3 regions of the Bacillus cereus group sp. Bce041 genome follow, and region 1 is predicted to be linked to each of the others. Evidence: predicted binding sites of a transcription regulator. Region 1 holds the regulator's gene; each other region holds the start of a gene.

Region 1 (10,749 bases):
ACAGCAGTAGCAGTTGTTAAAAATGGAACGGAAATTATTGCGAATGTCGTTGCATCACAAATTGAAAGTCATAAACGTTTTGGCGGCGTTGTACCAGAGATTGCATCCCGTCATCATGTAGAAGAAATTACAGTTGTGTTAGAAGAAGCTTTAAAGGAAGCAAATATCACATTTGATGATATTGATGCAATTGCTGTAACAGAAGGTCCTGGTTTAGTAGGAGCACTTCTAATTGGAGTAAATGCAGCGAAGGCAGTAGCGTTTGCACATGATATTCCGTTAGTCGGTGTTCATCATATTGCTGGTCATATTTATGCGAACCGTTTAGTAAAAGAAGTTCAATTCCCGTTATTATCACTTGTTGTATCTGGTGGGCATACAGAACTTGTTTATATGAAAGAACATGGTTCATTCGAAGTAATTGGTGAAACACGAGACGATGCAGCTGGAGAAGCATATGATAAAGTAGCTCGTACGTTATCTATGCCATATCCAGGTGGTCCTCATATTGATCGCCTTGCACATGAAGGAGAACCGACAATTGATTTGCCTCGTGCATGGCTAGAACCGGATTCGTATGATTTTAGCTTTAGTGGATTGAAATCAGCAGTTATCAACACTGTGCATAACGCAAAACAGCGCGGTATAGAAATTGCACCAGAAGATTTAGCGGCAAGTTTCCAAGAAAGTGTAATAGATGTACTTGTAACGAAAGCAGCTCGTGCAGCAGAAGCTTATAATGTAAAGCAATTACTTCTTGCTGGTGGAGTAGCTGCTAATAAAGGACTTCGTGCGCGATTAGAAGAGGAATTTGCACAAAAAGAAAACATTGAATTAATTATTCCGCCGCTATCTTTATGCACAGATAATGCAGCGATGATTGCAGCGGCAGGGACAATTGCTTATGAACAAGGTAAGCGTGCAACATTAGCCTTAAATGCAAATCCAGGATTAGATATTGAAGCATAGTTATACACATAATTAACCACAGGCTGTGGATAAAACCCATATTATCTGTTGATAATGTGGGTTTTATTGTGTATATAAAATGTTGATAACTTTTTTATTGACTGTGGATAATGTGGAAAAGCTATTTTGATGTTTATTTTATAAAGGTGGATATGTGTATAAACTTGTGGGTAAATAGGTTGATGTCAGACCTTTGAATTTGTTCTTTTTCGGGAAATAAAAAGCAAGAAGATATCCCCGAAAAACATTTTGAAACATCTCCCCATTATAGAAGATGCTAATATTGTCAATCTTTGTCGTTAAAACGATATTTCGTGTCGAATTGTTAATATATATAGGGTTACAATAGATATATTTAAAAAATCGTTAGTATATTCTAAGTTACGATAGATATATTCAAAAAATTGTTTAAGTACTAAAAAAAGATGTCACATAGTCAAAAATCCTGACTTATGAGACATCTTCCTTATTTAAATATGCTTATACATGCAGCTCTTCCCATTCTGCCATACAAGTTTCAAGTTGTTCTTGTAGCGTTTGCTTTTTAGTTGTAATTTCACTAGCTTTTTCATAATCTGCATATATTTCTGGTAAGCAAAGTTGATCTTCTAACGTAGCAATTTCTTCTTCTAATTCCACTATACTTTGTTCTAGCTCTTCAATTTTTCTAGTGCGTTGACGCTCTAGTTTTTTACGCTCTTTTTCTTCTAAATAATTTAATTTCTCTTGTGCAATCACCTTTTGAACAGGAACGTCACTTTCTTGCTGTTCAAGTTCTGCACGTTCAATCATTTCATTTTTCTTTTCAACGTAGTAATCGTAATCCCCTAAATATTCCTGTGCACCTTCTGTTGATAACTCAACCACAGTCGTTGTTACACGGTTAATAAAGTAGCGGTCATGTGAGACGAATAGAAGAGTCCCAGGGTAATCAATTAAAGCATTCTCCAAAATCTCTTTACTATTTAAATCAAGGTGGTTCGTAGGCTCATCTAGAATTAACAAATTTGACTTTTGCATCATAAGTTTTGCAAGAGCTAATCGAGCTTTTTGTCCACCACTAAGGGAAGATACTGGTTTCAGTACATCATCTCCTGTGAATAAAAAATTCCCAAGTATAGTACGGATTTCTTTTTCCGGTTGCAGTGGATATTCATCCCATAGTTCATTTAAAACCCGTTTAGAAGATGTTAAGTTTGCTTGTTCTTGATCATAATAACCAACAGATACATTTGATCCGAAAGAAACATCACCATTTAATAGTGGTAACTTATTCACAATGGATTTTAACAATGTGGATTTCCCAATTCCGTTTGGACCAACTAAAGCAACACTATCTCCGCGAGTTAAGCGCATAGTTACATGTTCAATTATAGGGTTTTCATCATAGCCGATGGTTGCATCATTTACTTGTAAAACATCATTTCCACTTTGTTTTTCAATATCGAAGTGGAATGATGCTGACTTAGAATCCCCTAATGGTCTCGTTAATAATTCCATTCTGTCTAGTTGTTTACGGCGACTTTGAGCACGTTTGGTTGTAGAAGCGCGAGCTATATTCTTTTGAACGAAGTCCTCAAGTTTTGCGATTTCATCTTGTTGTTTTTCGTAACGTTTCATTTCTTGCTCATATAATGCTGATTTTAAGTCTAAATATTTACTGTAGTTACCAACAAATCGTCTGCTTTCTTTATTCGAAATTTCATATACTTGTGTAACGAGTTTGTCTAAGAAATAACGGTCATGTGAGACGATTAATATTGCGCCAGGATAACCTTGCAAATATTGCTCAAGCCATGTTAATGTTTCGATGTCTAAATGGTTTGTAGGCTCGTCCAAAATAAGTAAGTCTGGTTTTGTTAATAATAATTTCCCGAGAGCTAATCTTGTTTTTTGCCCGCCGCTTAAAGTAGAGATCGTCGTCTGGTGCGTTTCAACTGGGAAGCCAAGGCCGCTTAAAATGGAGCGAATATCCGCTTCATATTGATATCCACCTTGATCTTTATAATTGAGTTGTAGTTGGTCATAATCAGCTAACAATCTTTCATATGTAGCTTCGTTTGAAAAGTTTTCTTCTTTTCCCATTTCTTGCTCAAGCCTTCGAAGTTTTGTCTCCATTTGCTGTAAGTGGGTAAAGACGGTTAGCATTTCATCCCAAATTGTTAAAGACGTTTCTAGTCCAGTATTTTGAGCTAAATATCCGATTGAGACATCTTTCGGTTTTATAATTTCGCCACCATCATGAGATAATTCACCAGCGATAATTTTTAATAATGTAGATTTTCCTGCTCCATTCCTTCCAACTAATGCGATACGATCTTTTGTTTGTACTTCCAATTTTATGTTTGCAAGAATCGTTTCTGCACCGTATAATTTCGAAAGCGCGTTTACTTGTAATAAAATCAATGTTTTCACCTCAAATAATTTCTTAACTTTGCCATGTTTATATTTCTCAATCATACTAAAAATAGTGTATAGTTTAAAATAAAGAGAGAATACTTCTTCTCTTTATTATACAAGGAATTTAATGAGTGCTAAACTTCTGTATTTGATTAAAGTATATGAATAAAGATAGGAAGAGAGGAGAGGTCATATGGATCAGCAAAAGATTCCACAAGCCACTGCTAAAAGATTGCCTCTATACTATCGATTTATCCAAAACTTATCTCTTTCTGGTAAGCAGCGTGTTTCATCGGCCGAATTGAGTGAGGCAGTAAAAGTAGATTCCGCAACAATACGAAGAGATTTTTCGTATTTTGGAGCGTTAGGGAAAAAGGGATATGGATATAACGTAAATTATTTATTATCATTTTTCCGCGAAACACTTGATCAAGATGATATAACACGTGTAGCACTTATTGGAGTAGGTAATTTAGGGACCGCTTTCTTACATTATAATTTCACGAAAAACAATAATACAAAAATTGAAATGGCATTTGATGTTAGTGAAGAGAAAGTTGGAACAGAAATCGGGGGCATTCCTGTATATCATTTAGATGAATTAGAAGAGAGATTATCAAATGATATACAAGTGGCAATATTAACAGTACCGGCTACAGTAGCACAAGCTGTAGCAGATAGATTAGCTGAAACAAGCGTGCACGGTATTTTGAATTTCACACCAGCGCGATTAAACGTATCAGAGAATATTAGAATTCATCATATTGACTTAGCTGTAGAGTTACAAACATTAGTTTACTTTTTGAAAAACTATCCACAATAAAACGCAGAGGAAGCGACCTCTGCGTTTTATTATTGTTTCTTCTTTGTGAATTTAACTAATATAAGGCGAAGTGCCAAATTAAAATCAATTGTTGCCATAACTGCAAATAGTATTGTCCACATATTCCAGATTGTATCTGTCACGTTCGTAATGGCGAAGCGTGTAAAGATACATCCAAGAAGGAAGTATAGTGCAGCCATGAACAATGGTGAGTTTCTCATACAAAAAATCCTCCGATAAAGCCTTGCATTTTTTCAGCTTCTTTAATCATTTCTTGAATTTGTTCATTGCTCATAAAAATTTGCCCAATAGCGACTAATGTATTCATCGCAACATGAGCTGCAATCGGAACGATAATACGTTTCGTCTTCACATATAAGAAGGCGAATACGAGCCCCATAGCAGTGTATACCAATAAGTGAGTAAAATCAAAATGAATTGCTGCGAATACAAGCGAACTAATGATAGCTGCGATAAAGAAGTTAAACTTCTTATAAAGCGTGCCGAATAGAATTTTTCTAAATACGATTTCTTCTAAGATAGGTCCAATTATAGAAACAACAATAAGGAACCAAGGTGTCGTTCTTGCAATTTCCATAAGTTTCATTGTATTTTCTGAACCTTGTTTAATTCCTAGCAGCTGCATCTCGATCATACCGGCAACTATTTGTGAAAAGAAAGCTAAGAAGAACCCGATAAAAATCCATCCAATAGTAGCTGGAACAGAAGAGCGCATTGCATCTAAATGCCTGTCACGAATATCTGTTCTAAGTAACCAAAGTACGATACATAATGCAACAAAGAAGCTAATAATTGCCCAGTGTCCTGTTATGATTTGTCCTTTTTCCTCAATGGTAAATCCTCTATTATCATAGAGTCCTGTTTTTAGGAGAAGTGGTAATCCAACAACGCCAGATAACTGCATTAAAATGTATGTAACGATAATCCACCAGTATTGTTTCTTCAAATGGTTTAACCATCCTTTCTAACTATAGTGTATGAGATAAGTTAGGATAACATGTAAATATGCTACCTACGATATAAACCTCTTGAATTATGTTTTTTTCGTAAATCCTTATTTGAAATTATAATAGAAGACAGGAGAAAGTTGTATGTGTAGCGAAAACAACTTAGGGTGTCCTTTCATATTGTAACATACGAGCAGTGGAAACAACGATTCATATAGTAAAGGCAGTATTGTATATAGAAAGTTTATATAGTGATTTGCGAAAAAATTATGATTTTTTTACTTGCAAAAGAAATTGAGATTATTTATTATTATAAGTGTGTTAGCACTCGGATGACTTGAGTGCTAATAAAAGAAATTTACATAACAAAATGAGGAGGTTATTGTTCATGCTAAAGCCATTAGGTGATCGCGTTGTAATTGAGCTTGTTCAAGCAGAAGAAAAAACAGCAAGTGGTATTGTATTACCAGATACTGCAAAAGAAAAACCACAAGAGGGTAAAGTTGTTGCAGTAGGTACTGGTCGAGTGCTTGAGAATGGTGAGCGTGTTGCTTTAGAGGTAGCAGCAGGTGATCTTATCATCTTCTCAAAATATGCAGGTACTGAAGTGAAATATGAAGGTACAGACTACTTGATTTTACGTGAAAGTGACATTTTAGCAGTTATCGGTTAATTATATAAATCTTAAAAAATCCAAGGGGGTCAATTATTATGGCAAAAGATATTAAATTTAGTGAAGAAGCACGTCGTTCGATGCTTCGCGGTGTCGACACTCTTGCAAACGCAGTAAAAGTTACGCTTGGACCAAAAGGTCGTAACGTTGTACTTGAGAAAAAATTTGGTTCACCACTTATTACAAATGATGGTGTAACAATCGCAAAAGAAATCGAATTAGAAGATGCATTCGAAAACATGGGTGCGAAATTAGTAGCAGAAGTTGCTAGCAAAACAAATGACGTAGCTGGTGACGGAACAACAACTGCAACTGTATTAGCGCAAGCTATGATTCGTGAAGGTCTTAAAAACGTAACAGCTGGTGCGAACCCAATGGGGCTTCGTAAAGGTATCGAAAAAGCTGTTACTGCTGCAATTGAAGAATTAAAAACGATTTCTAAACCAATCGAAGGCAAATCTTCTATCGCACAAGTAGCTGCTATTTCTGCAGCTGACGAAGAAGTAGGTCAATTAATCGCTGAAGCAATGGAGCGCGTTGGTAACGACGGCGTTATTACTTTAGAAGAGTCTAAAGGATTCACAACAGAATTAGACGTAGTAGAAGGTATGCAATTTGATCGTGGATATGCATCTCCTTACATGATTACTGATTCTGACAAAATGGAAGCAGTTCTTGATAACCCATACATCTTAATTACTGACAAAAAGATTTCTAACATTCAAGAAATCTTACCAGTATTAGAGCAAGTGGTACAACAAGGTAAACCACTTCTTATCATTGCTGAAGATGTAGAAGGCGAAGCTTTAGCTACATTAGTAGTGAACAAACTTCGTGGTACATTCAACGTAGTAGCTGTTAAAGCTCCTGGATTTGGTGACCGTCGTAAAGCAATGCTAGAAGATATCGCAATCTTAACAGGTGGCGAAGTAATCACTGAAGAATTAGGTCGTGACTTAAAATCTGCTACAGTTGAATCTTTAGGACGCGCTGGTAAAGTTGTTGTTACAAAAGAAAACACAACTGTAGTTGAAGGTGTAGGAAGCACAGAACAAATCGAAGCTCGCATCGGTCAAATCCGTGCGCAATTAGAAGAAACAACTTCTGAATTCGATCGTGAAAAATTACAAGAGCGTCTTGCTAAACTAGCAGGTGGCGTAGCAGTAATTAAAGTAGGTGCAGCAACTGAAACTGAGTTAAAAGAGCGCAAACTTCGCATTGAAGATGCACTTAACTCAACTCGTGCAGCAGTAGAAGAAGGTATCGTTGCAGGTGGTGGTACTTCACTTATGAACGTATACACAAAAGTAGCTTCTATCGTAGCTGAAGGCGACGAAGCAACAGGTATCAACATCGTACTTCGCGCACTAGAAGAGCCAGTTCGTCAAATCGCAATCAACGCTGGTCTAGAAGGATCTGTAGTTGTAGAGCGTCTAAAAGGCGAAAAAGTAGGCGTTGGTTTCAACGCAGCTACTGGCGAATGGGTTAACATGCTTGAGTCTGGTATCGTAGATCCAGCTAAAGTAACTCGTTCTGCACTTCAAAACGCAGCATCTGTTGCAGCTATGTTCTTAACAACTGAAGCTGTAGTAGCTGACAAGCCAGAACCAAATGCACCAGCAATGCCTGACATGGGCGGCATGGGCATGGGCGGTATGGGCGGAATGATGTAATTCCGTTTGTCCTAAAAAACATCCATTTCTATATAGAAATGGATGTTTTTTTATGTTTTTTAGAAAAGGAAATGAATTTCTGTAGAATTTTGTCGCTTTCTCTCTTGACCATATTGATACTTCATTGTTAGAATCTAGGAAGATAATATAAAACGATCCTTCATATATCCTCAATGATATGGTTTGAGAGTCTCTACCGGGTTACCGTAAACAACCTGACTATGAAGGCAGTGTGTCTTATATTTATAAAGAGCGGAGACTATCTTTCTTTATAAAGCCAGACCCCTGCCTTTTCTTTGTTATGAGACTAGAGGCGGAGGACTGGCTTTTTTTATTATATTGGTAATGCTTTTCGCCAAATTGGTGAAAATATTTATATACGAGAACTAACGTTGGGGTGATTATTTTGAAGAAACAACACGATACAATTATCGTTTTAGATTTTGGAAGTCAATACAATCAGTTAATAGCACGTCGAATTCGTGAGTTCGGTGTATACAGTGAACTTCATCCACATACAATTACTGCAGAAGAAATTAAAGCAATGAATCCAAAAGGGATTATTTTCTCTGGTGGACCAAATAGTGTATACGGTGAAGGTGCATTACATTGTGATGAAAAAATCTTTGAACTAGGTTTACCAATCTTCGGTATTTGTTACGGTATGCAGCTTATGACGCAACACTTCGGTGGTAAAGTAGAGCGTGCAAATCACCGCGAGTACGGAAAAGCTGTTCTTAAAGTAGAGAACGAATCAAAACTATATGCGAACCTTCCAGAAGAGCAAGTTGTATGGATGAGTCATGGTGACTTAGTAACTGGTTTACCTGAAGGATTCGTAGTAGACGCAACAAGTGAGTCTTGCCCAATTGCTGGTATGAGCAATGAAGCGAAAAACTTATACGGTGTACAATTCCACCCAGAAGTACGTCACTCTGAGCACGGTAACGATTTAATTAAAAACTTCGTATTCGGCGTATGTGGTTGTTCTGAAGGATGGAACATGGAGAACTTTATCGAAGTAGAATTAGAAAAGATTCGTGAAACTGTTGGAGACAAAAAAGTACTATGCGCACTTAGTGGCGGTGTAGACTCTTCTGTTGTAGCAGTATTAATTCATAAAGCAATTGGTGATCAATTAACATGTATTTTCGTTGACCACGGTTTACTTCGTAAAGGTGAAGCAGAAGGCGTTATGAAAACATTTAGCGAAGGCTTCCATATGAACGTTATTAAAGTGGATGCAAGAGACCGCTTCATGGACAAGTTAAAAGGTGTAGAAGATCCAGAACAAAAACGCAAAATCATCGGTAACGAATTCATTTACGTATTTGATGATGAAGCGTCAAAATTACAAGGTATGGACTTCTTAGCGCAAGGTACACTTTACACAGATATCGTTGAGAGTGGTACAGCAACTGCACAAACAATTAAATCTCACCATAACGTTGGTGGTCTTCCAGAAGACATGCAGTTCAAATTAATTGAGCCGTTAAACACGTTATTTAAAGATGAAGTACGTGTATTAGGATCTGAACTAGGAATTCCTGATGAAATCGTATGGCGTCAACCATTCCCAGGACCGGGTCTTGGTATTCGTGTATTAGGTGAAATCACAGAAGAGAAATTAGAAATCGTTCGTGAATCTGATGCGATTTTACGTGAAGAAATTATTAAAGCGGGCTTAGACCGTGAAATTTGGCAATACTTCACTGCACTTCCTGGCATGCGTAGCGTAGGTGTTATGGGTGACGAGCGTACTTACGATTACACAGTAGGTATCCGTGCAGTAACATCTATCGACGGTATGACAGCTGACTGGGCACGTATCCCTTGGGACGTATTAGAGAAAATCTCTGTACGTATCGTAAACGAAGTAAAACACGTTAACCGTATCGTGTATGATGTAACGAGTAAGCCACCAGCAACTATTGAGTGGGAATAGTATTTATAAAAAGGTCCATCTATTGCTTATGCATAGGTGGATCTTTTTTATTTTGGTGTTAATACGAACAAAACTATAAAAGTTTATAAAAACGTTCGTTTTTTAAATTGACAAAACTACTTCGTCGAGTTAATATGATTATGTAATTCAAACAAAAAGTGAATATTATAGCCGTCGTATAATATCGGGGATATGGCCCGAAAGTTTCTACCTAGCTACCGTAAATGGCTTGACTACGAGGCGTTTTTATAAAGGTGAGGGGAATCTTATCTTTATTCATAGAACGCTTCCATGTATATATGCAATGGAAGCCTTTTTTGTTTCTCGGGATAAAAGAGGGCTAGGAGAAATGCGGCGAGTAATCATATAACGGGGGAAACGTAGGATGAAACGCTATTTTCAGTTTGATGAGCTCGGTACGAATTATAAGACTGAGTTCATAGCAGGGTTAACGACATTTCTATCTATGGCTTATGTACTATTTGTCAATCCTGCTACGCTGTCGCTTGGAAATGTTAAAGGGTTACCAGCAGGTACAGGGATGGATCCAGGTGCAGTATTCGTTGCTACGGCATTAGCGGCAGCGATCGGTTCGTTAATTATGGGTATTTTCGCGAAGTATCCAATTGCTTTAGCGCCAGGTATGGGAATTAACGCGTTCTTTGCTTATACAGCAGTGTTAACGATGGGGATTCCATGGCAAACAGCAATTGCCGGAACATTAATGTCAGGTATTATCTTTATTATTCTTACTGCTTCAGGTATTCGTGAAAAAATCATCAATGCAATTCCATCGGAGTTAAAGTTTGCAGTAGCAGCAGGTATCGGATTGTTCATTGCATTTCTTGGATTCCAAAATGCCGGAATTATCGTGAAAAATGATGCAGTTCTTGTTGGGTTGGGGGACTTAACAAAGGGTACAACGTTACTAGCAATCTTCGGGGTTGTTACTACGATCATCTTCATGATTAAGAAAATTAATGGTGCAGTATTTTACGGTATGATTCTTACAGCGATCTTAGGAGTAGCAACAGGATTAATTGATACTCCGAAAGCTGTGGTGGGAGCAATACCGAGTCTAGAACCAACGTTCGGCGTGGCGTTAACGCACTTCGGAGATATTTTCACAGTTCAAATGGGGATTGTTATTATAACGTTCTTCTTTATCGATTTCTTTGATACAGCAGGTACGCTTGTAGCGGTTGCGAATCAAGCAGGATTAATGAAGAACAATAAATTACCACGTGCCGGAAAAGCGTTATTTGCAGATGCGATTGCAACTGTAATTGGTGCGATTC
Region 2 (10,749 bases), on a different contig from region 1:
CATCACTTACAACGTTAACCCACTGGAAATCATGAGCGGCCTGTTTGACCATCATATTTACAGCATGTTGATTTGTAGCTGCATAAATTAGATGAGCATCTTTAATATCATCATTACTAAAAGTTTTTTGCTTCCAAGTAATATAAGGAAGTTCTTTCATTTCCTCGCAAATCTCGGGGCTAATAACGGTGACGAAAGCGCCTGTATCTTTTAATCCAGACGCTTTTCGATATGCAATTTTACCTCCACCAATGATAACGACCACTTTATTTTGCAGATTAAACATAAGGGGGTACATGTTATACATATATGCATTCCTCCATTCGTTCTAACAATGTTAATTTCATATATGTATCAAACTGTAGGCAATTACAAGTCGTCACGTGATCGTATTTTTTTGTATACAACTTAATTTTTTGAAGCAATAATCCGGTAAAGAGAAGGTAGGGCATGACATATACATGGGATGCAGTTGATGTTATAGTCTTTAGCTCAGCAGTAAAAGAGGGCGTTCCTTTCGTTAAAAAGGAGCATGATACTGGTAGACTGAGTTTTTGTTCGACAGCTGCTCCGATTTGTTGTAACTCATGTATCGGCTGAAAATCACTACTACCTCTCCCTACGAGTAAAACACTACTACCTTGCATTGGCATAGTTTCACGTATTCTTTTCACTACAAGTTCAACCATATGCGGATGCGTACTAAAAGGTTGTACAACTGAAAATGAGATATGTGGATATTGATTTTTCATTTTCGCTATCTCCAAAGGAATATCACGTTTATAGTGAGCTGCTGCAAATAATAAAACAGGTACAATCATTATTTCAGTTACTCCCTCTATTATCGTTTCTGTAACTGCATCCGAAATAGTAGGTGTCGTTAGTTCTAGAAAAGCTATTTTTTGAATTCTTTCGTTTCGCTCTTTCATAACAGATTGAATAAATTGAATGAATTGTTCATTACCTTCTTGTAGCCGGCTTCCATGTCCAACATATACAATTCCTTTCATTGTCTCACCATGTCTTTCTTCATAAGAGTTTCTTGTAATTGATGATCTACGTTATGAAACCCAACTTTATTTGCATAGTGTAAAGTTGGAACGTCGGTATACGAGAATGGGAGAGTAAGAATATTGATAAAGCCAAGGCGTTTTATTTCTGCTAGAAACGTATCAATAGAAGCACGACCTTCAAATACAATGCTATCCCATGAGAATTCAGAAAGAATACGTGAATGAATTTCATCGAAGCGATGATCAATTGTGTACTCATGAGTCATCATATAGGAACCAGCACCAATTTTTTCTTGAATAACAGCAATTCGGTTAATGTTTCGTCCTAAATAAATCGTTGAATTCGAAGAAAATTGCGCAGGTTTACTGAACAATCCATATTGCATGAGCTTTTCTTGAATAGAAAGGTTCATATACTGAAGTTCTGCCTGTAAGGAACGAATATCTTTATGATATTTACTGCATGATTGCATTAAGATGTCTACACTGTCAGCGGAACAAAATACAAGACGATCAACGTTAAAAATCTTATTGATTTGTTCAGAGGTTACTGTGTATTCTTTCTTTTTGAAAGTTGGAATTTGATATATTTCTGCACCGGACTCTTGTAACTTTTGCTTTATTGCGCTTTTTTTATTTGTTGCAGCTGCAAATAAAACTTTCTTGCCGTGCAATGGTTTACGTTCTTTCCAAGAGATTTGATTCCGCAAAGTAACAACATCACCAACAATTGTCATAGAAGGATTAGAAATATTTTCGTTTTTGACAATAGAAACAATGGTAGACAGTGTCCCTGTGACAACGCGCTGTTTACCAGTTGTACCCCATTCAATGACTGCTACTGGCGTATCTTCTTTTTTTCCTGCTTGTAGTAAGTTTTCACAAATTGTAGGTAAGTTTTTTATACCCATGTAGTAGGCAATCGTGTCGCTATTGTGAGATGAATTATATTTTCCATGATCGGTTAAGGGACCTTTTGCATGTCCGGTTAATAAAGTGACACTATTACTGTAGTCACGGTGGGTGAGGGGAATACCTGCATAGCTACTAGCGGCGATGCTAGATGTAATGCCTGGTACAATTTCATATGGAATATTTGCTGCTGCTAAAGTTTCTGCTTCTTCACCAACACGGCCAAAAATAGATGGATCTCCGCCTTTTAATCGGACAACAATTTTGCCCTCTTTCGCAAATTGAAGAAGGTGTGCGTTAATTATTTCTTGTCGCATAATATGATTCTTTGGCATTTTTCCGCAATACATAAGTTCACATGTTTGTTTTGTATAGCTAAGAAAGAAAGGGTTTAGTAAACGGTCATATAAAACAATATCTGCACGTTTTAAACACTCTATCGCTTTTTTTGTAATAAGCCCTTCATCACCTGGTCCTGCACCAACTAAATATACATATCCGTTCATAATTGCACCTCATCAATTTTTATTTAAAAGGAAGCCAGAGGAGGCTTCCTTTCGAAAATTACATGTATAAATAAATGTCACCGTCAATAACTTCTACTTCGTATGTTTGAATACAGCCGTCATCAGGTTTTTGAACTTCACCTGTTAGTAGTGAGATTTTCCAATCATGCAGTGGACAAAAGACGAATTCTCCAGACACAATCCCTTCTGCTAACGGTCCGTTTTTATGAGGACAACGATTTTCTACAGCTCGAATATCGCCATTTGAAAGGCGGAATAGGGCGATAGACATACCTTTCATTTGCACTTCTTTACCGATTTGAATAGCAAGATCTTCCGCACGCATAACTTTTATTTTTTCTTTCGTGTGTATCATTTAGATCACAGCTCCTTATTTCACAGTTTCTACTTCATACATCGCTTTTAATGATTTCGTTTCTAGTGCTTGTCCCCATGCTTCCGTATATGTTCTACGAGCTGTTTGGAAACGTTCATTTAACGTAGTAACCATACTTGCATCTTGTAGTATTTCTTTTATGTGATCGAAGCCTAAACGTTCTGTCCAGTAGGCGGTACGCTCTCCGTAAATACCAGTTTCACGATAATATTGCATGTAAGCTGCAGCGATGCGAAGGACATCATCTTCAGTAGGGACAATCATTACAAAATCAGCTTCACGTACTTCTGTACCACCATTTCCGCCAATATAAAGTTGGTATCCATTTTCGACACAAACAACGCCAAAATCTTTCGTCAGTACTTCCGCACAGTTACGCGGACAGCCCGTTACACCCATCTTCATTTTATGAGGTGTATCTACCATTTCTAATGATTGTTCAAGGAGCATACCAAGTCCTAATGAATCTTTCGTACCGAAACGGCAGAAGCGAGAACCAACACATGATTTTACATTACGAAGCGATTTTGAATATGCATATCCCGAAGTCATATGTAAGTCAGCCCATATGTTAGGTAAATCTTGTTTCTTAACACCATATAAGCCGATTCGGCTTGCACCTGTAATTTTCACAAGAGGAACATCGTACTTTTTCGCAACTTCAGCAATTTTCATTAAATCATCAGCTGTTGTAACGCCTCCGTACATACGTGGAATAACAGAGAATGTACCATCGTGCTGGATGTTACCATTCATTCTTTCATTAACGAAACGGGACGATTTATCATCTTCATATTCTTCTGGAATCGCCATACGTAAATAGTAGTTTAAAGCAGGGCGGCATTTCGAACAGCCGTCTTCATGTGCAAAACCAAGAACATTTCGTACTTCTTTTGGAGATTTTAAGCCTTTCTCGTGAATGGCTGCTACGACTTCATCACGGGATAAAGGTGTACATCCACACATACCGGCAGATTGCGCTGAGGCATCAAAAGCATCTCCAAGTGTATGAGATAAAACTTGTTCCACAAGTGGACGACATTTACCACAAGAACCTGCGGCTTTCGTACAGCCTTTAACTTCTTCAAAAGTCGTTAACTCTTGTTCTAAAATGGCGTGAACGATTGAACCTTTCGTAACACCATTACATCCACAAATCGTGTCATCCGCACTCATTGTAGCAACGTCAAATTCACTTTCTTCACCAGCTTTGTGAAGAAGGGAAGCTGGTGTATATTCTTGTATATCTTCTTCCTTCTTTAACATGCTAAAGAGACGTGTACCGTCAGCTGTGTCACCATATAAAACGATACCGACGACTTTATTATCACGAATTAATACTTTTTTATAGGAACGTTTACATTCATCAAAGATGGATATTGCTTTCGTTTGATCATCTTCATAAATTTGACCAGCAGAGAATAAATCACAACCTGCAACTTTTAATTGCGTACCGACGATACTGCCCGAATATCCATCAGTTTGTAAATTTGTTATATGTTTTGCTAGTATCGCACCTTGTTCATAAAGAGGAGCAACAAGTCCATATGCGATACCGTCATGCTCTGCACATTCTCCAACTGCATAAATGGACTCATCATTTGTTAGCATATAGTCATTGACTACAATACCGCGATTTACAATTAAACCAGCATCTTTTACTATTTGCGTATTTGGGCGTATTCCGACAGCCATTACGATTAAATCACAATCTACAACTTCACCATCTTCAAATTGAATGCCCTCAACATGGTCTGTACCAAGAATTTTTACAGTTTTCTTTTCCATTAGAAATTTCATGCCTTGCGCTTCTAAATCTTCGCGCAGAAGAGAAGCTGCTTTCGTATCTAGTTGTTGCTCCATTAAGTTTGGCATTAAATGAACAACATGTACGTCCATCCCTAAGTCAATAAGACCTCTTGCGGCTTCTAAACCAAGTAACCCACCACCAATGACAACAGCCTTTTTCTTTTCATTAGCGGTATCAATCATAAATTGTGTATCTTCAATTGTTCGAAATCCTGTTACACCAGGGAGAGTGGAACCTTCTACAGGCAAAATAAAAGCACTAGAACCTGTTGCGATAATGAGTTTGTCATATGTAAGAGTACGATTCTTTTCTGTAATAATAATTTTTTCTTCTCGGTTAATACTTTGAACTTTTTCATTTGTATACAAAGTTATTTCGTTTTCTTCATACCAACTGTATTCATTCATAATGATATCTTGCATATTTGTTTTGCCTTGTAAAACATGAGAGAGCATAATACGGTTGTAGTTTGGATGAGGTTCATCTCCAAAAATAGTAATCTCATATGAATCACTATCATGTTTTAATATTTCTTCCATACAGCGTATGCCAGCCATACCATTTCCGATCATAACTAAACGTTTTTTCATTTTCGTTTCCCCTTTTTCTGTGAAATGTTGAACAAAGGATTATGTTTTTATTATAGAAAATCAAAAAAGGAAGAGATGTGATGTTTATCACATTTTTATAATGATTCACAAATTGTTAAAATTCGGATTTATTCGAGAGGGATGTGTATAGTCTTTACCAAATGAAAGAGCAGGACATAAGTATGTATACTCATGTCCTGCTCTTTATTTATGCTCTCGTAATGGCACGTGGAAATAAAATATTATTTTCTAAATGAATGTGCTCAAATAAATCAGACTCTAGCGCTTCAAGACGTTGGTAAACAAGTCGATAAGTACCGCAAGCTCCTTCTGGAGGAGTAAAGTCATTTGTAACTTTACGAAGTTCTTTAATAATGTTGCCTGCGTGGTTATGTTCATTTTCCAACTCATCTACTACTTTACGTAATTTCACATAGTTTTCGTCAATTGGATTTTGTTCAAATTCTAAAATTAATGGGAAATCTTCTGTTTCTTCTTTAATTAAATGCTGTTCTAATTCCATCTTTAATTCGTGAAATAGCTTATGAATTTGAGCTAAGTGAGGCTGACTTGCTCCATGGACGCGTAATACTTTCGTCACATACGGACTTAACTGTGGTAATTCTTCATTTAAATAGCGATGATGCTTATTTATAACATAATCAATCAATTCACGATAAGAAGCATTTTTCCAATCAATTTCAGATTCATTTAATCGTTTCGTATTATGATAAAGCGTATTTAATTCTGTAAGTACTTCTGTTGCTGATAAATTTCTTTCATGAATTGCATCAATAAGTGGTTTATTACCACCACAACAAAAGTCTATTCTATATGATTTAAAAAGATTACTAGCTTTTGGAAATTGTGTAACAATCTCACCGACAATAGAAGTTTCAGTAAATGTATGTTCCATATGAATGCCTCCATAAAGTTTGAATGTAATATCTAAATTAAGAATAGCAATAAATGAAAAACAATGTGGTGATTGAAATCACTTATAATGTGTCAATTTTAAGGATAATCAAATGAGTTTTATAAAAGGAAGAGGGAGAGGGAATTCGTCATAATAGTTTCTGATAATAAAAAAGAAGCTTACTAGAAGCTTCTTTTTTACTACTATTTTTCACATGCAACTCCATCGCCATCACGATCAAGATGTGAGTCATAACCTGGTTGTCCTTTATATAGAGGAGCTTTCCCGGCAGCTCTAACTGCGGCACAATTTTTGTAATATGCACTACTAGTATTTCCTGAAGCAGGTTGTGTTTGAGCTTGCTGTGCTTTTTGCTCTTCTTGTTGCTTACGAGCTTGTTCATCAGCCTGACGTTTTTGCTCTTCTTGTTGCTTACGAGCTTGCTCATCAGCTAAGCGTTTTTGCTCTTCTTGTTGCTTACGAGCTTGCTCATCAGCTAGGCGTTTTTGCTCTTCTTGTTGTTTACGAGCTTGTTCATCGGCTAGACGTTTTTGCTCTTCTTGTTGTTTACGGGCTTGTTCATCAGCCTGACGTTTTTCATCCTCTTGCTTACGAGCTTGTTCATCGGCTAGACGCTTCTCATCTTCTTGCTTTTGAGTTTTTTCGTCCGCCTCTTTTTTCTTTTCGCTATCTTTGTGTTCTTCATTGTTAGAAGCAACTTTTGTACTAGTTGCTGTCGTTTTTTCAGAAGAAGAATCTGAAATACCTGATAGCGCAACAAAAATGACAAATAATACGGCTGTAATAATAAATTGTTTTTTCGCTACACCTGTTTTCTTAATAACAGATAAGATTGCTAGAACAAGGAAGAATATAAATAGAATGAAACTTAAAGTAGAAAAAAACTCGACGACGGGGTGTTCCGATTTTGTTGTACCGGCCGTTATTAATATAATAGAAATCATAAAAAGAATAACGGTAGGACGTCCATATTGTTTTGCTTTTCCATTTTTCTTAAAGAATGAAATAATACATAAGATTAAAAGAATAAAAGCAATAAAAAATAAAGTTGCAACAATATTACTTAAAATCGTCATTTTCATACCTCCATTTGTAAGATTCTTCTTATTGATTATATAGGAACTTATTGGATATTACACGTTTTATATAAATTTAGAAAGTTAATATTTTTACTAGACTTATAAACATTTATTTTGTATATAAGGAAAAATAGATATATTTCCTATTACGTTTTGAAAGAGATTTCATAAATTATAGTATATCGATTGAAAGGAGGAGATTTGAATGGAATTTCAATTGTTGGTAACTTGTATATTACAAGAAGGTAATGCTTACTTTTTAGTAACGAAGGTAGACGATGTTATTACGTTAAAAGTACCGATTACTGCGGGAGTAGCAGGTTTATTTTTAGCTTTAGGTGTACCAAGATGTTCTTAATTTAAATCTCTATAGTAGAAGGGGAAGGGACATGCCTTCCTTTTTTACTATTACATAATATAATTATGTAAACTTAAATATCATATTTGTGATAGCACGTTTGAAATGGACATGCATATACTATAATGTTTCATTGGATGTTAGCGGTGAAAGGTAGTTTTAATAAGTGCATCCAGTGATGTTTTTAAGTTATGAAAATAAAAGAGGTGCTATTATATATGAAAAGAAAAACATTTGATATTCCAGTTACATTGCGAAGAGAGTGGTTTTTACTAGAGTTAGCTTATTTAACGAAAAAATATGGAATTGAAATTGCAACTAGCAAAATGGATGCTGCACCGTTTTTAAGAGATCAAGTTACAGAATCAAAGATAGGGAAAGGGTTACAATACGATAAATATGATGATGAATATATAATTGAAAATTAAAGGGTAACAACAAAATTAAATTAATTTATAACAAATTATAAAATAAAGCAGATTCTAAATATAGAATCTGCTTTATTATGAAGTACTTGTAGTCAACTAACCTCTTTCTAGTGTTTTTCCTACATATTTCTCTTGCGTTATTCCAAAAGATTCACGAAGAATGCGAGCATAATCTTTAGATTCTATTGGTCGTTTATTTTTAGTGCCTTTAAAGGTTTCTGTATAATTTTTATTTGTTAATGATATGTGACCATAAGTAGTTAATTTACAAGTGATAGCCCCTTTATTAAAAGGAGATTCTTTATGCTCTACAATCACTTTTTGAATGTTATTCACTTTTTTCTCATCTATTGGATCTACAGTGAAAGCATAGCCTATTTTCCATTCGTTTGAAGGTTCAGATTGTAAGAAACTTGTAGATTCCCCGTTAGCTCCTTTTCTCATTTCTAAAATATGCGTACCTTTTCGAGTATTTCGCTTACGAATTCGATATTCTCCTGTTTGAGAGGAGATGACTTCTCCGTTAAAAGGGACTGGATGTAAAGGGAGATGAGATGCAAAACCTGCATCCACAACATAATCTTTATCCTCATGACTTAATATGATAATGACATGACCATCATCGGGTTTCCATTTATTATCGTACAGATCATAAACAGTACCGGCTACTTTGTATACTTGAAACCCACAATCAATTAAAAAATAATACAATAAGGAGTTTAATTCATAACAAAGTCCACCTCGTTTTTGAATAAGTAACTTTTCTATTAAGTTATCTTTTGAGATATTTTTAATAGTACCAGCCATAATGTCAAGATTTTCATAGGGGAGAATCATTCCCATTTTTAAGAGAATTTCATCTAAATCATCAAATGTTATTTCTTTTGCAGGAATTTTTAAGCGTTTAAAAAACTCCTTTTGTAAATTGGTCATCATAAAGTATTCTCCTTTCTTTTTACAGAATTTTCTTCTGCTCACCGATAGGTTAGTACTTCTAAAAAGTTAATTCAAGTGCGCGGAAATTATCATAATATATGTTTCTGGAAATGTGATTTTCTATTCTGAAATTTCAGTTTAATTTTTAATCGTAGGAAAGTCTTATAATATAAGCTCCTTTAAAATTAGTTTGTATTTAATGAAAAGAAAGTACATATCTTTATTATATTTTTAAATAACTAACTAGTAATAAAATGTTTTTTCACTAAAATTTTTTCAAGATTTGTATGCTTTATATAAACAATATTGATTTAAAAAATATCTGGATGTAGCTAAGTTAACAATTATTGAGAAACTTTTTTGTCGTATTCTATCAAAAGGAAGAGGTAGAAACAAAGAGAATAACGAGAGTTAAGGAAGAGGGTATACAACTAGTAACCTTCTAAAAATAGGGCTAACATCTTTTTAAAATAAAAGATTAGCTATTATTAAGGAAGGGAAAATATTATAAAGAACACCTTCTTTCAAAAAAATAGGGGGAGTAATATGCGACTGATGAGAAGATGTGTGGCCTTACTAATTGTATTTTTTATCATGGCTCCAACGATTAGCACAAATGTACAGGCAGAAGTTGTAAAAGAGCTTGGAAAGGGGTTTCCTGATACAGAAGTATTCACACCTGGAGAATGGTTTTTAGGCCAAAAACCTGCTAATTATGATGAGAATAAACCGCCAATTCTCTTTGTACAAGGAAGAAATGGTAATGCTGATAGTTGGTATGGAAAGACAGTATATCATGATATAAATGATATGTATGATTATGCTTTAAAAGCAGGCTATCAAACAGTGTTTATACAATTGTATGATGCAGCGGGGAAAGGTTCGGCTAGTCAGTGGGATAACGGAAAATTGTTAGCACAAAAACTGGAAGAAATATATAATCATTTCGGTAAAAAAGTTAATATTGTAGCGCATAGTAAAGGTGGTATTGATACACAAGCCGCATTAGTTGAATATGGTGCGAATCGATTTGTTGGAAATGTTATTACACTTGCTACACCGCATCACGGCTCAAATTTAGCAGATTTGTCATATAGTTGGTGGGCAGGGTGGCTTGCTTCTATATTAGGTCAAAAAGATGATGGTACGTACTCGTTACAAATAGGTGAAATGGCAAAGTTTCGTTCAATAATAGATAACAACCCAGCAGCTAAATTAAACCGTTACTATACGGCTACTGGAACTAGCTGGGGGCCAACATTTTCTGCATTATCTATGGGTGGGTTATATTTATCATCGTACGGTTCAAATGATGGACTAGTAAATGAATGGAGTGCCAAGCTATCGTACGGTACACATTTATTTACAGATTCCAGATTTGATCATGACAATATAAGAAAAGGATCAGCTGTTTTTGCACGAATTGAACCATATTTACGTACGACAAATGTGGGATTACCAGCTTTAGTAGCATCCAGCACTAGTTCAAATGAAAATCTAGAACAATTAAATACAACTTCAAATCAAAATATTTTAGGAGGCGAATTACCACAAAATCAGTGGATAGAGCAAAGTATTTCTGTTGATAAAAAGGCTGAAGGAATAGTTTCTGTACTAACTGCTTCTTCTGATGTTGAAGTACAAATGGTATCTCCAAAAGGAAAAATCTATGCAAATAAAGATAGCGCTATAACTACTAGTGAAGGCGAATCTTTCTTTAATGGGGCGACAATTAGAACATTTAAGTTTAATAAATTGGAAGTAGGCGAATGGAAAATCAAAA
Region 3 (10,749 bases), on a different contig from region 1:
ATAGGTGAAAAAAATGAATTTCCATATAAAGATGAAATTGCAACTTATTTAGAAGAATATGCAAGACATTTTCAATTACCGGTACAATTACAAACGGAAGTTCTAAAAATAAAGAAAGAAAAAGAAATATTTGAATTACATACTCCTACAGAAATTTTACAAACGAAAAAAGTTATTATCGCATCAGGTGCTTTTCAGCAACCGTTTATTCCCTCAGTTTCAGCAAATCTATCATCACATATTTTTCAAATACATTCATCACAATATAAATCACCATCACAAATTCCTAAGGGAAAAGTACTAGTAGTAGGTGGTGGGAATTCAGGAATGCAAATTGCAGTAGAACTGGCAAAGACTCATGAAGTTACGGTGTCTATTAGTCATCCTTTAACGTTTTTACCGTTACAACTTTTTGGAAAAAGTATTTTTAATCTGCTAGAAAAAGTGGGTTTATTGTACGCTGAAATAAATACAAAGAGGGGAAGATGGTTTCAGAAGAGAAAGGACCCTATTTTCGGTTTTGAAGGTAAGAAACTTATTCGTAATGGAGCAATCAAACTGCAAGAAAAAGTAGTAAGTGCATCAAGAAATAACATTATGTTTCAGAATGGTGATACTTATAGTGCAGAAAGCATTATATGGTCAACTGGTTTTGTTCAAAATTATAATTGGATTGAAATTGAACAGGCAGTGAATGAGAAAGGATTTCCTAATCATATAAAGGGAATCAGTCCAGTAAAAGGATTGTATTATATCGGTTTACCATGGCAATCTCAAAGGGGTTCCGCACTTATTTGTGGTGTAGGAAAGGATGCAGAGTATGTACTTTCTGAAATCAAAAAAATAGATCAGTAGCAATAACTACTGATCATCCATATGTACATGAATTAGGAGAGGTCAAACATTTATTAACTTTATTATAATAGATTTTCATAGGATTAAAAACTGAAAATTCAAATTTAATGTTGAGAAAGTTTTTTGTATCGAAATATATGAAAAAATAGGGATTTTTATTAAAACAGAAAAAGATATTTCTATTTTAGTAAATTATGATATAGTCTAAATAAGTGTGTTTTTCCATAAATGTAATTATTTTCATTGTAATTTTGTTTATATGAGGGAAGGAGAAGTAATTATGAAGTTTGATGATCAACGCTTACTAGGAGTCCGATTAGGTTCTGTACTTGTGACAGAGGAAAATCAATATTTAGTAATTAAGAAAAAAGATCATTATGCACTGTTAAATATACATAATTTAGAATGCACTCATGTTGAAGTGCAGTTAGAACATTTGGAAGAAATGTTGCGGGAAGATTTCCAAGAAAGTATAACGGAGATTATCGCACCAGAACATATAAAAATTGTTGCGAAAAATGTTATATAGATAAAGAAGCTGGAAGGAACAGCTTCTTTATTTTCATTATAAGGATAACGTTTTTACAACCTCACCAATGATCCCTTCCATTTGATGAACACCTAAATCGGAATTAGTCATAATAACAGCACCATTCCCGCAGTATGGATAACAAACCATCATACATTGAAATCCAACGCCCCATCCGAGTGAATAAATCTGTAATTCTTCATTAGAATCATCTAGAAAAAAACCTAATCCAGTCCATTTTGAGCAACCTTGAGGAGAAATCATGTCTATTACTAATTTTTGAGAAAGTTTTAGTTTGCCCTTTCCTTGTAAGGAATGAATGATTTCAATAACTAAAGCTGATAAGTCAGTTGGTGTTGTCCAAATACCTGAAGCAGCTGCGAATGGATAAAATGGATACTTCTCATTTGTTACAGTTCTATCTTTATTATGTCCGCAAGCAAAAACATCGGTTTTATCTATGTCTTTTGGAGAAAAAAGTGTACTATTTTTCATTTGTAATGGCTGGAAGATGTGTTCTTCTAATAACTGACTAAATGATCTTCCTGTAATATCTTCTAGTAGTAGTTCGATTATACAAAAGTTTGCGTCTGAGTAGTGAAATTCACTTTCTGGTTTATAAGTTACCTCTATAGGTACGGGGCAATATAGTGTTTTACCGGAAAGGAGCTCAGACATATTAGGTAAGCCTTTTGCAGGTGTATAATGTTCAAAACTATTAGGTGGATCAATGAGTCCAGATTGATGGCTTAATAAGTTTCTCAAAGTGATGCTTTTTTGTGAAGTAAATAGATTAGTAGGAATGTTCCAAGATGTGAGTTTATCATTTACGTCTTCGTCTAAATGCAAGATTTCTTGATCTGATAACATTAGTACGAGCATTGTAGTGATGAATTTGCTGATAGAACAAGAATTAAAGAGAGAATTTGTAGTAACAGCTCTAGTTGTTCCAGCTTCAAGTGTTCCAAAGGCAGTCGCTTCATCTAGTTTGCCATTACATATAACAGCGAGGCTTAAACCTGCAACGGAATATTGGTTCATTTTCTCGTATATATTGCTACTTTTTAAGTTCATGGTGACTCCTTTCTTTAAAGACAGAATAGTATTTTTATTATACAGTAGTAAAAAAAAGAAAACACTTCGTCATTCACCAATGAAGTGTTTTCTTTTTTAGTTAGTTTGAAGTGAACTTTTGAAAAAATTTGTCTCGGTACATGTACATAACCCATGAGATTGTTATTAAAGAAATGATGATTTGTTTGTTTTTAATTGGTGCATTGAAAACAAGCCAACCAACTATATCAAATAACAAATGTAGCACGATTGAAAGAACTACAAATTGAAGTAACGTATTTAAAAATCTTTTCATAAAGTGTCCCCCTAAAATAATAGGTTTTATTAACAGTTTGATATAGTGATATTATACATTAAATGTGTATTGTGGTAAAATTTACATAAGTTAGTGGAATAAAGTAAATGAAAGTTAGTAAGGGGGGAACATTCATGGAATTCTGGATGGTTATACTGATAGTAGCTGTTGGTTTCATTTATATCGCTGAAAAATTAACTACAATTGAAAAGAAAAATGATGCGCGTTTAAAGAGAATTGAAGATAGATTACAATTAATTACGAAAGAAATGGGAATTATAGAAAGAGAACCTGAAATTAATAAAGAACTACGCCAGCTTGTAGAAGAAGGCAAAAAAATTACAGCAGTTAAGAGAGTAAGAGAAGCTTTTAGTTTTTCCTTACTAGAAGCGAAGCAATATGTTGATAAATTATAAAAAAGATCATCCATTTGGGTGATCTTTTTTACTGCACCATGCGTGTATTTACATAAGCCGCGATTATAAAGTGTCCAATTATATGGAACAAACATTTGAGATAAATTGTCTAATATAGGTAATAACTATTTAGCTTGAAAGAAAGGGTTGATAACATGAAAAAGAATACGTTGTTAAAAGTAGGATTATGTGTAGGTTTACTAGGAACAATTCAATTTGTTAGCACAATTTCTTCTGTACAAGCATCACAAAAGGTAGAGAAAACAGTAATAAAAAATGAGACGGGAACCATTTCAATATCTCAGTTAAACAAGAATGTATGGGTTCATACGGAGTTAGGTTATTTTAATGGAGAAGCAGTTCCTTCGAACGGTCTAGTTCTTAATACTACTAAAGGACTAGTGCTTGTTGATTCTTCTTGGGATAACAAATTAACGAAGGAACTAATGGAAATGGTAGAAAAGAAATTTCAGAAGCGCATAACGGATGTCATTATTACACATGCGCACGCTGATCGAATTGGCGGAATAAAAACGTTGAAAGAAAGAGGAATTAAAGCGCATAGTACAGCATTAACCGCAGAACTAGCAAAGAACAGTGGATATGAAGAGCCGCTTGGAGATTTACAAATAATTACGAGTTTGAAGTTTGGCAATACAAAAGTAGAAACGTTCTATCCAGGGAAAGGACATACAGAAGATAATATTGTTGTTTGGTTGCCACAATATCAAATTTTAGCTGGAGGCTGTTTAGTAAAATCTGCGGAAGCTAAAGATTTAGGAAATGTTGCGGATGCGTATGTAAATGAATGGTCTACATCGATTGAGAATGTGCTGAAGCGATATGGAAATATAAATTCGGTAGTACCTGGTCATGGAGAAGTAGGAGACAAGGGATTACTTTTACATACATTGGATTTATTAAAATAAGAAATTGTAGAAATACAAAAGAAAGGAGAAATAATTTTCTCCTTTCTTTCTTTCTTCTAACTATATTTAAATGCTGAATCTGTCGATTACGTCAGCATATATTACTGAGATTTTAATTCCAAGTATACAAATACTAGTACTGTCATAATTGCAATAACAACGTAAGTAGCATCAAGCATTATAAGTGTTTTTAAAGTTTCAGTCATCGTAATTCACCCCTGTTATAAAAATATAACATGATCTTTTTATTGATTAGATTAGAGATCATAAAGATAAAATGTATATGAAATTTCTTAAGTAGCTTCTATATAAATATATCATATAAATAATGTAAGTAATGTTAAGATAGTGTAAATGTATTGTAAATAAAGAGGTTTACAATGAAGGCTTTAATAAAAAAATGATAGTTCCTTAAAATAAAAAATACGCTATTTTCATATGAGATGAATTGCAATTATTTGTATAAGGGATTCAAAAAAATTTTTTTGTTGTATATATTTCTCCAAATTAATTATTTAGCTATTTAAAAGTATCGAAAGATGTGTGCACACTAATGTATATTTTTTGGATGTCAATAAAAGTATTATGTCAACAATATGAACTGTCACAAATCTTTATATATTATTGTGATTGATATCACATCACTTTTTTTCAATGGGTATTATGCTTAAGGTGTAATGAATGATTGGGAGAGGGTGGGATGATATGTTTTGTTATCAATGTGAACAAACGCCAACAGGCGGATGTAAAGTAATGGGTGTTTGTGGCAAGAATGAAACGATTGCGAGTCTACAAGATACGATTGTGTTTGGGCTAAAAGGAATTGCAGCTTATCGCACACATGCTGCTCAGCTAGGGTATACGGATGGATTTGTAGATGCTACAACACAAGAAGCTTTATATATGACATTAACAAATTCTAATTTTAACGAACAAGAGCATATTGATATGGCTATGAAAGTGGGGAAATCAGCTTTACAGGTGATGGAATTATTAGATGAGGCACATACGAATCATTTTGGTGTGCCAGAACCTGTACAAATTACACAAAATCGTGTAGAAGGTAAAGCAATTGTAGTTACGGGCCATAATTTATTTGCATTAGAAGAACTATTAAAGCAAACAGAAGGAAAAGACATTAATATTTATACGCATTCTGAAATGCTACCAGCACACGGATACCCGCAACTGAAAAAATATAAACATTTAAAAGGAAACATCGGTAAGGCATGGTATGATCAAAGACGCCTTTTTGAAAAATTTACTGGTGCCATATTAGCTACAACGAACTGTGTTATGCCAATTAAAGGATCATACTCTGATCGATTCTTTTCATATGACATTGCAGGTTTAGAGGGTGTACAAAAAATTGAAAATGATGATTTTACACCATTGATTCAAAAAGCACTAGAACTTTCAGAAGTACATATGGAGTCGGATGAACAGTTAGTAACAGGGTTTCATCATAATACAGTATTATCATTAGCTCCGGAAATTATTAATGCAGTAAAAGAGGGGAAGATAAAGCGTTTCTTTGTTATTACCGGTTGTGATGCACCGGGAAAAGGTGGAGAATATTATCGTGAATTAGCAACGTCACTTCCGCCAGAAACAGTTATTTTAACAACTTCTTGCGGGAAATTCCGCTTTAATGATGTGGATTACGGTGTTGTACCTGGTACCGAGATTCCGCGCTACATCGACTTAGGACAATGTAATAATTCCATTTCTACAGTGAAAATAGCAGCTGCATTAGCTGATGCTTTCCAATGTGAAGTGAATGAATTGCCAGTAAGTATTGTGCTATCATGGTTTGAACAAAAAGCGGTTGCCATTTTACTCGGGCTATTTAGTCTTGGAATTCAAGATATTCGCATCGGTCCAAAGGCTCCTGAATTTATTTCACCTGGCGTGCTTGATGTATTACAAGAAACATTTGGTTTAAAACTAATTACAAATGCAGCAGAAGACATGGCTATGATGTTATCGTAACGGAAAAGATGTTTTCACTTAATTGTGGCTTTATAAATCATTTGTATGTGTGTGAGTAAACACACATACAAATGATTATTAATAAAGAAAATCGCTATATCTATAAAATTTATAGAGCTTTTAAAGTATAACACCACATGCCCATCACCTTAAGATTTTAAGTATCCCCAAAACGAAATTTCTACATGAATATCTATAATTTTACCTCTTTTTCATTTGATTTGAAAATAAGCTTTCTATTTTTAAAAACCAACGATACCACCTCAAATTATAGGAATAAAATCCATTCATTTATTAGGAAAATGGATTGAAAATAATAAGGTAGACTAAAAAGTAAAATATTATTTATGATAATCATTCTTTTATAAAATTTAAATTGGAAATAGCCCTACTCATTTTGATTGCGCATTTTCAAAATGGAGGGGCTTTTTTTACTGTAAAATCAATAACTGCATCTTATTTTTGTTGAAAAAATTCTCATTCTTATTTTGAAAGTGATATGGGTACATTTACATGCACATCAATCTTTTATTATGAAGTGGACCTTGAATATATTGTTTTTTATTGACAGACATAAAAATGATTTATTTGTTGTATTGATAATTTATAGACGTTATAATAAAATGTTTATGTATATGTAAACTTAATTTATTTTCGTTTGGTTTTATTGTAAGGTTAGGCAGTGTTGATAACAATAAAATAATGAATATATCACCTGTAAAAAGAATGAAACCAATACGGAGAAGATGATTTCGTTAAAAATTCAAAAAATAAGCGTTATTAGCTCTTGAAGAAAAATGACTAGAAAAATTACAAGCATATGGAAAATAGGGTTATACAAAAAGTCCTAAAGGGGGACGGAATTATGGAGAAAAGAAAGTATTCAGTAACACCACAAGATCGAATGAATTATGTATTAGGTCTTTATTCTGCAGATCAACAAATTAATGCAGTTCTTTATTTTCCTGTAGGTATATCCAAGGAAATACTTGAAGAATCAGTAAGGATAACGTTGCAATTGCAACCAGTTTTGAACAGCCGGTTTGTAGAAAATGATATTCCTTACTGGGAGGAACATTCATCTGACACTAACTCATCTATTTGCTTTTTTGCAGAAGGAAATAATCAAGAACTTGAAATAATGGCAATAGATTTTATTAAGGAACCTGGTGATCGTATTCAGGGGCCTATGGTTCAAACGAAATTATTACGGGGCACTACAATAGATATGTTAGTTGTGAAATTGTCTCATCTATGTTCAGATGGTGCAGGAGTCAAGGAATATATAAAATTGCTTGGAACAATATATACTCACCTTTCATTGGGACGGTCTAAGAAGCAAATTATAAAGGAATTTGATGAGGGAAATGAGAGTTGTCGAGATCAATCACATGTATTCAAATACGCTGGAATATCGGACATAAAAAGTGCGTATCGTCCTAACCAAGAACAACAGGCATCGTTATGGTCTTTTCCATCTCAACCTAACAAAAATAAATTTCCCCAAATGTCCGTACGGCGATTGAGCCATAAGCAAACTCTACGTTTAACCCAATGGACAAAAGCACAACAGGTTACCTTGAATGATGTAATCATGACTGCTTACTTCCGAGTTTTATCACATTTCACTGTGTATGCAGAACCTCGCACTGCAGAAAAAATGATTGGTTTGACAATTGATTTACGTCGATATCTGCCTAATAATACAACTGGTGCTATTTGCAACTTATCCGGTATGGAAATGCCAGTGATTAAAATGGAAGACGATGAAACATTTAAGCAGACTCTTGTTCGAGTTAAACAATCAATGGATAAAATAAAGTCTCAAAATCCAGGTCTTTCTTCAGCAGCAGGAATGGAGTTACTGGCAGAAATGAAGCTATCTACAGTGAAGGAAATGTATAATCAGCAATATGAACAGGCTGTACAGATGGGGATGGCGTTGCCATTACTGACAAATTTGGGAGTGATTGCTGAGGAACCTATTCAGTTTGGTCAAATTCAAGCTGAGGACGGGTATATGGCATCACCTATTATGTATGCACCATTCTTTTCAATGGGAGCAAGCTCTTATAATGGAAGGCTTACATTTACGATCGGTTATCATGCGCCGGATACATCAAAAGAAAAGGTAGAAAAATTTTTAGATAGTGTTGCTAATCAACTATCAGAAATAAAATAAAAGAGAATATAGAGAACAGATTTCTAACAGAATTGTATTTTAGGGGCTCGTATCATGTACGGATAATCTCTGGAAATTTTCTCTGACCGCACTTGCCTTTATGCTTTATATGCAATGGGAATGGTAGTGAGAAACAATTTGTATCGTGAAAAAACAAGATATATCGGTATAAAAACAATAAAACAGAGCTGATATAAATTACACTTTGAATCAGTTCTGTTTTGCTAGTGTGATGGTCCTTACAATAAAAAAGTAGGCTGTATCCGATTAGGGTAAAGCGGATTTTTAATTTTTTTGAAAATAAAGTTGACATCCATAACTACTTAGTCATACAATGTAGATGTAATAAGTGATACTGAATAGTTCAGATTCACAAAAACTGTTCAGTAAAAAATTCGCCTTAGTACTCTGTGATACTGAATATAAGTCAGACAGAATAGGGGGTAAAGGAGGATCAGGACATGGAAAATTTAACTGAAATGCTGAAAGGTTCACTGGAAGGGTGTGTACTGGAAATCATTAGTCGCCGTGAAACGTATGGCTATGAGATTACCCGCCACCTGAATGATCTTGGGTTTACCGAAGTTGTGGAAGGTACGGTGTATACCATCCTCGTACGATTAGAGAAGAAAAAGCTTGTGAATATTGAAAAGAAACCATCAGATATGGGACCGCCTCGTAAGTTTTATTCATTAAATGAAGAAGGCCGCCAGGAGCTTGAATTGTTTTGGGAAAAATGGGATTTTGTATCGTCAAAAATTAACGTCTTGAAGTCAAAATAGGTTCATAAGATAAAATGTTCCGGCCGATACTTTGGGAATTTCTTGTTCGGTTTTATAAAAAAGGAGGAAAATAAGATGTTAGAAATGTTCAAAAAGTTAATTGGTGATAAAAAAGAGTACAAAATGATGATGGCACGAGTTGAGGCTCTGCCAGAGGACTACCAATTTGTATTTAAGAAAATTCAAAACTACATGTGGAATTTTTCAGCGGGTAACGGGATGGATATGTTACACATACAGTATGAATTAATCGATTTGTTCGAAGCGGGTGCAACGGAAGGAAGACAAGTGCTTGACATTACTGGGGATGACGTGGCTTCCTTTGCTGACGAACTAGTGGCAAATGCTAAAACTTACGTCTCCAAGTATCGTGAAGATTTGAATGAAAGTATTATGAAGAAATTGAGAAAAAAATAAATGGAATAAGTAGTACCGACTGATTAGCTGGTTACACATATGAATTGCCATCATAGCTATTCAGTTATATTTTTAACTCGGTACTAAGTAATACAGAATATCAGTGATACTAAATAGATAGAGGTAAATAAATAGTCTTCGCAAAACATTTTTATAGGGAGGAAAAAAGTATGAGTCATGCAGTGATTTCTGTAAAAGGCTTGAAAAAATCCTTTAAAGATAAGGAAGTTTTAAAAGGGGTAGATTTTGAGGTGCAGCGTGGAGAAATTTTCGCGCTGCTAGGCTCAAATGGAGCGGGAAAGACGACAACGGTCAACATCCTTTCGACACTAATGAAGCAAGATAGCGGTGAAGTAAGTATTTGTGGATTTGATGTACAGAGTCAACCAGATCATGTTCGTCAAAGTATCAGTTTGACAGGGCAGTTTGCAGCTTTAGACGGTATGCTGACTGGGAGGGAAAACTTGATAATGATCGCCAAATTACGTGGTGTTTCCAATCCCGCTCAAGTTGCTGACAATCTACTTGCAAGATTTAGCCTGACTGATGCGGCAAACCAAAGGGCAGATCAGTATTCAGGCGGGATGAAGCGCCGGCTTGATATCGCGATGAGTTTGATTGGGGCGCCAGCAGTTATTTTTCTTGACGAACCAACGACTGGACTTGATCCTGAAGCGCGAATCGAAGTGTGGGATACAGTCAAGGAACTTGCTGGTAGCGGTACAACTATTTTGCTTACGACTCAGTACTTGGAGGAAGCAGAACAACTGGCAGACCGTATCGCTATTTTGCATGGCGGAAAAATTATTACGACAGGTACTCTTGCTGAACTAAAAGAGATGTTCCCGCCGGCAAAAGTGGAGTATATCGAGAAGCAACCGACATTGGAAGAAATATTCCTTTCGATCATTGGCAAAAAGGAGGAGATGTAAATGAAAAGTAAAACAGGTGTATTACTAGGTCGTTTAATGCGTAACATTATGCGCAGTCCGGATACAATTATTACAGTAGCGATTACACCGATTATGATGATGCTATTATTTGTCTACGTGTTTGGCGGCGCAATAAAAACTGGAACGGAAAACTACGTTAATTATTTATTGCCGGGAATTTTGCTAATGGCTATCGCATCCGGTGTAGCTTACACTTCCGTGCGACTCTTTACGGATGTAAAGAGTGGGCTGATGGCACGTTTCATTACGATGCCTATTAAGCGCTCATCCATATTGTGGGCTCACGTTTTAACCTCTCTAGTTGCTAATGTACTTACTATCGTGG

The links. The regulator Rex, encoded in region 1, represses fermentation and respiration genes when NADH is low (regulators of the CRP and FNR family bind a similar motif). The targets are predictions, from matches to a motif close to TTGTGAAATATTTCACAA.
Region 2: a site for Rex is predicted at 5,304-5,321, ahead of nirB (NADPH-nitrite reductase large subunit). Genes of this name have one in related genera too.
Region 3: a site for Rex is predicted at 4,723-4,740, ahead of hcp (hydroxylamine reductase). Genes of this name have one in related genera too.

The regions. Positions count from the first base shown of each region.
Region 1 is NZ_JBQXON010000032.1:3,074-13,822, reverse strand. It holds gene tsaD (tRNA (adenosine(37)-N6)-threonylcarbamoyltransferase complex transferase subunit TsaD) at 1-969, shown strand, start outside; gene ACUN13_RS31350 (ABC-F family ATP-binding cassette domain-containing protein) at 1,450-3,375, opposite strand; gene ACUN13_RS31345 (redox-sensing transcriptional repressor Rex) at 3,563-4,192, shown strand; gene ACUN13_RS31340 (YdiK family protein) at 4,222-4,413, opposite strand; gene ACUN13_RS31335 (CPBP family intramembrane glutamic endopeptidase) at 4,410-5,159, opposite strand; gene groES (co-chaperone GroES) at 5,549-5,833, shown strand; gene groL (chaperonin GroEL) at 5,872-7,506, shown strand; purine riboswitch at 7,647-7,748, shown strand; gene guaA (glutamine-hydrolyzing GMP synthase) at 7,913-9,451, shown strand; purine riboswitch at 9,605-9,707, shown strand; gene ACUN13_RS31315 (NCS2 family permease) at 9,837-10,749, shown strand, end outside.
Region 2 is NZ_JBQXON010000003.1:407,988-418,736, reverse strand. It holds gene ACUN13_RS13705 (precorrin-2 dehydrogenase) at 1-307, opposite strand, end outside; gene ACUN13_RS13700 (sirohydrochlorin chelatase) at 300-1,010, opposite strand; gene ACUN13_RS13695 (uroporphyrin-III C-methyltransferase) at 1,007-2,431, opposite strand; gene nirD (nitrite reductase small subunit NirD) at 2,490-2,807, opposite strand; gene nirB (NADPH-nitrite reductase large subunit) at 2,823-5,228, opposite strand; gene ric (iron-sulfur cluster repair di-iron protein) at 5,437-6,144, opposite strand; gene ACUN13_RS13675 (excalibur calcium-binding domain-containing protein) at 6,348-7,241, opposite strand; gene exsG (exosporium protein ExsG) at 7,450-7,602, shown strand; gene ACUN13_RS13665 (hypothetical protein) at 7,821-8,030, shown strand; gene ACUN13_RS13660 (arylamine N-acetyltransferase family protein) at 8,127-8,966, opposite strand; gene ACUN13_RS13655 (esterase/lipase family protein) at 9,513-10,749, shown strand, end outside.
Region 3 is NZ_JBQXON010000012.1:97,286-108,034, forward strand. It holds gene ACUN13_RS25960 (flavin-containing monooxygenase) at 1-855, shown strand, start outside; gene ACUN13_RS25965 (hypothetical protein) at 1,136-1,384, shown strand; gene ACUN13_RS25970 (serine hydrolase domain-containing protein) at 1,421-2,458, opposite strand; gene ACUN13_RS25975 (hypothetical protein) at 2,559-2,753, opposite strand; gene ACUN13_RS25980 (hypothetical protein) at 2,888-3,169, shown strand; gene bla2 (BcII family subclass B1 metallo-beta-lactamase) at 3,325-4,098, shown strand; gene hcp (hydroxylamine reductase) at 4,804-6,090, shown strand; gene ACUN13_RS25995 (condensation domain-containing protein) at 6,956-8,272, shown strand; gene ACUN13_RS26000 (PadR family transcriptional regulator) at 8,734-9,054, shown strand; gene ACUN13_RS26005 (DUF1048 domain-containing protein) at 9,130-9,471, shown strand; gene ACUN13_RS26010 (ABC transporter ATP-binding protein) at 9,642-10,403, shown strand; gene ACUN13_RS26015 (ABC transporter permease) at 10,404-10,749, shown strand, end outside.